2 linked regions of the Martelella mediterranea DSM 17316 genome follow. The protein of the gene in region 1 binds, or shares a complex with, the protein of each later gene. Links are inferred from orthologs where the notes say so. Each region holds a gene or a part of one and is shown on either strand. Other genes may lie near its edges.

Evidence for each region.
Region 2: the proteins of accB (region 1) and accD are in contact, whole or in part, in a solved structure (PDB 8UXZ), measured with the Escherichia coli proteins. The link is inferred for Martelella mediterranea DSM 17316 from one-to-one orthologs.

What each region holds. Positions count from the first base shown.
Region 1 is NZ_CP020330.1:2,625,392-2,628,434, forward strand. What follows is about bases 204-2,924. They hold accB (acetyl-CoA carboxylase biotin carboxyl carrier protein), read right to left. Parts: upstream 1,942-2,924; coding sequence 1,465-1,941; downstream 204-1,464. Other genes in these bases: accC (acetyl-CoA carboxylase biotin carboxylase subunit), read right to left, coding at 204-1,449; aroQ (type II 3-dehydroquinate dehydratase), read right to left, coding at 1,964-2,401; Mame_RS12280 (DsbA family protein), read right to left, coding at 2,509-2,924. In the rest of the region: aat (leucyl/phenylalanyl-tRNA--protein transferase), read right to left, coding at 1-99; more of accC, read right to left, coding at 103-203; more of Mame_RS12280, read right to left, coding at 2,925-3,043. UniProt on the Escherichia coli protein: This protein is a component of the acetyl coenzyme A carboxylase complex; first, biotin carboxylase catalyzes the carboxylation of the carrier protein and then the transcarboxylase transfers the carboxyl group to form malonyl-CoA.
Region 2 is NZ_CP020330.1:784,022-787,138, forward strand. The notes cover bases 323-3,117. They hold accD (acetyl-CoA carboxylase, carboxyltransferase subunit beta), read left to right. Parts: upstream 323-1,143; coding sequence 1,144-2,091; downstream 2,092-3,117. Other genes in these bases: trpA (tryptophan synthase subunit alpha), read left to right, coding at 323-1,101; Mame_RS03580 (bifunctional folylpolyglutamate synthase/dihydrofolate synthase), read left to right, coding at 2,215-3,117. Outside these bases: Mame_RS27600 (hypothetical protein), read left to right, coding at 1-265; more of trpA, read left to right, coding at 262-322.

The sequences.
Region 1 (3,043 bases):
ATCCTCGGCCGATTCGGACATGGGGAAGAGGCCGATGCTGTAAGCATTCAAAAGCAGTTCCGGGGTTATGCCGCTGCCTTTTGCGCTGCCTCTTTCCATGAGCTACTTCGGCTTGTTTTCCAGATAGTGTTCCAGCCAGTGGATATCATAATCGCCGTTGGCGATATCCTGGTTTGCGATCAAATCCTGAAAAAGCGGCAAGGTCGTGTCGATCCCGTCGACGACGAATTCGTCGAGCGCCCGCTTCAGCCGCATCATGCATTCCACGCGGGTGCGGCCGTGAACGATCAGCTTGCCGATCAGGCTGTCGTAATAGGGCGGGATCTTGTAGCCCTGATAGACGCCGGAATCGATGCGCACGCCAAGCCCGCCCGGAGCATGAAAATGCGTGATCGTGCCCGGCGAGGGCCGGAAGGTGGCGGCGTTTTCCGCGTTGATGCGGCATTCGATCGCGTGGCCGGAGAAGGTGATGTCCTTCTGCGTCACGGAGAGCCCGGCGCCTGCGGCAACCCGGATCTGTTCGTGCACGAGGTCGATGCCGGTGATCGCTTCTGTGATCGGGTGCTCGACCTGCAGGCGGGTGTTCATCTCGATGAAGTAGAACTCGCCGTTTTCATAGAGGAACTCGACCGTGCCGGCGCCGCGATATTTCATCTTGCGCATGGCGTCGGCGCAGATTTCGCCGATCTTCATGCGCTGCTCGACGTTGAGCGCCGGCGAATTGGCCTCTTCCCAGACCTTCTGGTGGCGGCGCTGCAGCGAGCAGTCGCGTTCACCCAGATGGACGGCATCGCCCTCGCCGTCGCCGAATACCTGCACTTCGATATGGCGCGGCTTGTCGAGGTATTTTTCCATGTAGACGGAATCATTGCCGAAAGCGGCGCCTGCTTCCCCGCGCGCGGTGCGGTAGGCCTCGATCAGGTCGTCCTTCGAGCGCGCGAGCTTCATGCCGCGTCCGCCGCCGCCGGCCGTCGCCTTGATCAGCACCGGATAGCCGATCTCTTCCGCCGTGCGGAAAGCGTCGTCATCGGTGTCGACAGAACCGGCGGAGCCGGGAACGACCGGAATACCGAGATCTTCCGCGGTGGTTTTCGCGGTGATCTTGTCGCCCATCATGCGGATATGTTCGCTGGTGGGGCCGATGAAGGTGATGCCGTGGGCCTCGAGGATCTCGGCGAACTTGGCGTTCTCGGAGAGGAAGCCATAGCCCGGATGCACGGCGTCCGCGCCGGTGATCTCGCAGGCGGCGACGATCTGGTGGATGTTGAGATAGCTCTCGCGCGAGGAGGGCGGGCCGATGCACACGCTCTCGTCGGCAAGGCGCACATGCATGGCGTCGGCGTCGGCCGTGGAGTGCACGGCAACGGTCGCGATGCCGAGCTCCTTGCAGGCGCGCAGGACGCGAAGCGCGATTTCGCCTCGGTTGGCGATCAGGATCTTGGAAAACATGAGCTCTGCCACCCGTTATTCGATGACGACGAGCGCTTCGTCGAATTCGACCGGCTGGGCGTCATCGACGAGGATCTGCACGATCTTGCCGCTCTTCGGCGCGGGGATCTGGTTCATCGTCTTCATGGCTTCGATGATCAGCAGCGTCTGGCCTTCCTTGACGTTGGCGCCGACTTCGATGAAGGGGCGGGCGCCGGGCGCGGGCGCGAGATAGACCGTGCCGACCATGGGCGCCTTGACGGCATCATCATGCTTGGGCGCGGCAACAGCGGCGGCCGGCTCCGCGGCAGCGGAAGGAGCGGGCGCAGCCGGAGCGGCGGACGGGGCAGGGGCGTAGTGCATCATCTGCTGCGGAGCCGCCATGACTTCACGCGCGACGCGGATGCGCATGCCTTCCTGCTCAACCTCGATTTCCGTCAGTTCGGTATCGTTGAGGATGACCGCCAGTTCACGCACGAGCTTCGCGTCAACAGCCTTCTTCTGTTCTGCCATGGGATGTTTTCCTTTGTTCTTGTTATTCCGCGAGGGTTTTGAGAGCGCGTATCGCCAGAAGGTAGCTATCTTGTCCGAAGCCACAGATAACCCCCTTCACCGCAGGCGATATCATGCTCTTGTGGCGAAACGCCTCGCGGGCATGAATGTTGGAGATATGGAGCTCCACGACCGGCACTGCAATGGCGCGGATCGCGTCGTGAAGCGCAATGGATGTATGCCCGTAGGCACCGGGATTGATGGCGACGCCGGCCGCCTTCTCATTGGCCTCGTGAAGCCAGTCGACAAGCACGCCCTCATGATTGGACTGCCGGAAGTCTATCGAAAAACCGAGTTCCTCGCCGAGCTTGCGGCATTCATTCTCAATTGCGGCGAGCGACATATCGCCGTAAATGCCGGGCTCGCGCTGGCCCAGCAGATTGAGATTTGGTCCGTTGAGGACGAAGATCGCGCGTGTCATGCATCAATTCCGGTTTCGCCTTCTCCTATAGACGTTCAAGCCTTACAGGAAAAGCCCCAAGACACACCGTTGCCGGGATGTGGTTAAGCTTGTTCAGCCAAAAATAGTCAAGAACACACGCCCTTGCCGCAGTCGCGGATATTGTCGATGGTCTCCTGCAGGCGGTCGGCGCCGACCGCGCCCGGCAGCATCACATCGCCGACAATATAGGAGGGGGTGCCGGAGACGCCGAGCGCGCCGGCGAGGCCGAAATGCTCCTGAAGAGCCTCTTCCGCCGGGTATTCCTGCATGGCCTGGTCGATCGCCTGATCGTCGACGCCGAGGGAGGCCGCCACGGCGCGGGCTGTCGCCTCGGTCGCGCGCGAGCCGGAGCCCATCAGCGCGCGGTGGAATTCCTCGTATTTCTCAGGCGCAGCCTTGAAGAAGGCGTAGGAGATGCGTTGCGTGGCTTCGGATTCCGGACCGAGCACCGGGATTTCCTTCAGCACGAAGCGGACATCGTCATTGGTGGCGATGATCGCGTCCATGTCGTCAAGCGCGCGCCGGCAATAGCCGCAATTATAGTCGAAGAACTCGACGACGGTGATCGCGCCGTCCGGATTGCCCATGATGCTGTCATAGGCCGGCAGATAGAGCTTGTCC
Region 2 (3,117 bases), 1.8 Mb from region 1 along the record:
TTTTGCGGTGCTGCATCGCGGCGAGGAGGCCTGGTGGCTGCTTATGCACTGGTGGCTTCCAGGCGGCATCCTCTCTCACGGGCTCTGGCGCGCCGATCTCGGCATGACGCCGCCCGACTTTTCGCCCGTCCCGCCCGGCCCGATGGCCTGCGTATGGGAACTGGGCGTGATTGATTTCGAACGGCGCGCATTCATGGCAACCGCCATGGCCGGCGCACCGCTCGCCGATTATTTCGCATCGACGATGCCACGGAGTAGAGTATGACCGAACGCATGGAAAAACGCTTTGCCGCGCTGAAAGCCGAGGGTCGGCCGGCGCTGATCACCTATTTCATGGGCGGCGATCCGGATTTCGATACCTCGCTTCAAATCATGAAGGCGCTGCCGAAGGCGGGCGCGGACGTGATCGAGCTCGGCATGCCGTTTTCCGATCCGATGGCCGATGGCCCGTCGATCCAGATGGCGGGCTTGCGGGCGCTGAAGGGCGGCCAGACGCTGGCCAAGACCCTGGAACTGGCAAGAGAATTCCGCAAGAGCGATGCCGATACGCCGATCGTGATGATGGGCTATTACAACCCGATCTATATCTATGGCGTCGACAAATTCATCGCCGATGCGCTGGCTTCCGGCATTGACGGGCTGATCATCGTCGACCTGCCCCCGGAAATGGATAATGAGCTCTGCATTCCGGCACTCGCCGCCGGGCTGAACTTTATCCGGTTGGCGACGCCGACCACGGACGGCAAGCGTCTGCCGGCGGTTTTGAAAAACACCTCCGGCTTCGTCTACTATGTCTCAATGAACGGGATCACCGGCTCGGCGCTGCCTGACCCTTCGAAGGTCGGCGAGGCCGTTTCGCGCATCAAGGCGCATACCGATCTGCCGGTCTGCGTCGGCTTCGGCGTCAAGACCGCCGAACATGCGCGCCTGATCGGGGCAGCGGCTGATGGCGTCGTCGTCGGCACGGCGCTGGTCAACCAGATTGCCGGCAGTCTGACCGCCGATGGCAAGGCGGGCAAAGACACGGTCGACGCGGTTTCGACCTTCGTGAAGGGCCTTTCAAGCGGGGTGCGGGACGCGCGCCTTGCAGCCGCCGAGTAAATCTGGCACACGGCAGGCAAAGAAATTCAGGAGGTTCATGTGGTGAACTGGATTACCAATTACGTGCGGCCGCGGATCAATTCCATGTTCGGCCGCCGCGAGGTGCCCGAGAATCTGTGGATCAAGTGCCCCGAAACCGGCGCCATGGTGTTTCATACCGATCTGGAAGAGAACAAGTGGGTGATCCCGTCTTCCGGCTATCACATGAAGATGCCCGCGCGCGCGCGCCTCGCCGATCTGTTCGATAACGGAACCTATGAGGACCTGCCGCAGCCGAAAGTGGCGCAGGACCCGCTGAAGTTTCGCGATTCCAAGAAATATCTCGACCGGCTGAAGGAAAACCGGGCGAAGACCGATCAGGAAGACACGATCCTCGCCGGTCTCGGCACGCTTGAGGGGCTGAAGCTCGTTGCCGTGGTGCAGGAGTTCAAGTTCATGGGCGGCTCGCTCGGCATGGCTGCCGGCGAGGCGATCATCCAGGCTTTCCAGCGCGCGCTCGATGAGAAATGCCCGCTGGTGATCTTCCCGGCGTCGGGCGGCGCGCGCATGCAGGAGGGTATTCTCTCGCTGATGCAGATGCCGCGCGTGACGGTGATGATCGAGATGATGCGCGATGCCGGCCTGCCCTATGTGGTGGTGCTGACCAACCCGACCACCGGCGGCGTTTCGGCCTCCTACGCCATGCTCGGCGACCTGCATATCGCCGAACCCGGCGCCGAGATCGGCTTTGCCGGCCGCCGCGTGATCGAGCAGACCATCCGCGAACAGCTTCCGGACGGGTTCCAGACCGCGGAATATCTGCTGGAGCACGGCATGGTCGACATGGTGGTCAAGCGCCATGACCTGCCGGAAACGCTGGCGCGGCTTTTGAAGATCATGACCGGCGCGCCGGCAACGCCCCCGCACGGGCTTCTGGAAGGCCCGCATGCGTCGCAGGCGGAAGCCGAACCGGCGCTTGCCGCGGATGAAGCCCCGGCGCAGCAGGCCTGAGAAAGACAGAGAAGACCCCGTGCGGCCCAAGGCGGCGGCGGTCTTCCCGGTCGGCCACCTCCGGCGGACGATAAGGGCGCGCGAACGCCACGGGCGGGATAGGCCCGCAGAATCGGATCAATCATGGATAACCCCTCATTCGGCGCCGCCGAGCGCGTGATCGAGCACCTGATGCAGCTGCATCCCAAGGGCTTCGATCTGTCGCTGGATCGCATCCGGGTGCTTCTCGAAAAGCTCGGCAATCCGCATCTCTCCCTGCCGCCGGTGATCCATATCGCCGGCACCAATGGCAAGGGCTCGACCACCGCTTTCTGCCGGGCGCTGCTGGAGGCTTCGGGCCTTTCCGTCCATGTCCATTCCTCGCCGCATCTGGTGCGCTGGCACGAGCGGTTCCGCATCGGCGGGCCGGGCGGGGCGAGCGGCTATGTCGATGATCAGCTTCTGGCCGAGACGCTGCGGCGGGTCGAGGCGGCGAATGAGGGCGCGAAAGCCACCGTGTTCGAAATGCTAACGGCGGCGGCCTTCGTTCTGTTTGCCGAAATTCCGGCCGATGTGGTGATCCTGGAGGTTGGGTTGGGCGGACGCTACGACGCCACCAATATCATCGACAAACCAGCCGTTTCCGTGGTGATGCCGATCTCGCTCGATCATCAGGCCTATCTCGGCGACCGGGTTGAGCTGATCGCGGCCGAGAAGGCGGGGATCATGAAGCCGGGCGTGCCGGTGGTGATCGGCCAGCAGGAATATGAGGCGGCGGAAGAGGTGCTGATCGCCAGCGCCGACAGGCTCGGCTGTCCGCTGCATGTCTATGGCCAGGATTTCTCCGCCCATGAGGAACATGGCCGGCTGGTCTATCAGGATGGCGACGGGCTGATGGACCTGCCGCTGCCGGCGCTTCCGGGCCGGCATCAATATGCCAATGCCGCCGCCGCGATCTCGGCGGTCAAGGCCGCCGGCTTCGCGCTGGAGGAAAAGGCCGTCGAAACCGCCATGGGCTCGGTGTTCTGGCCGGCGCGTCTGCAGCGG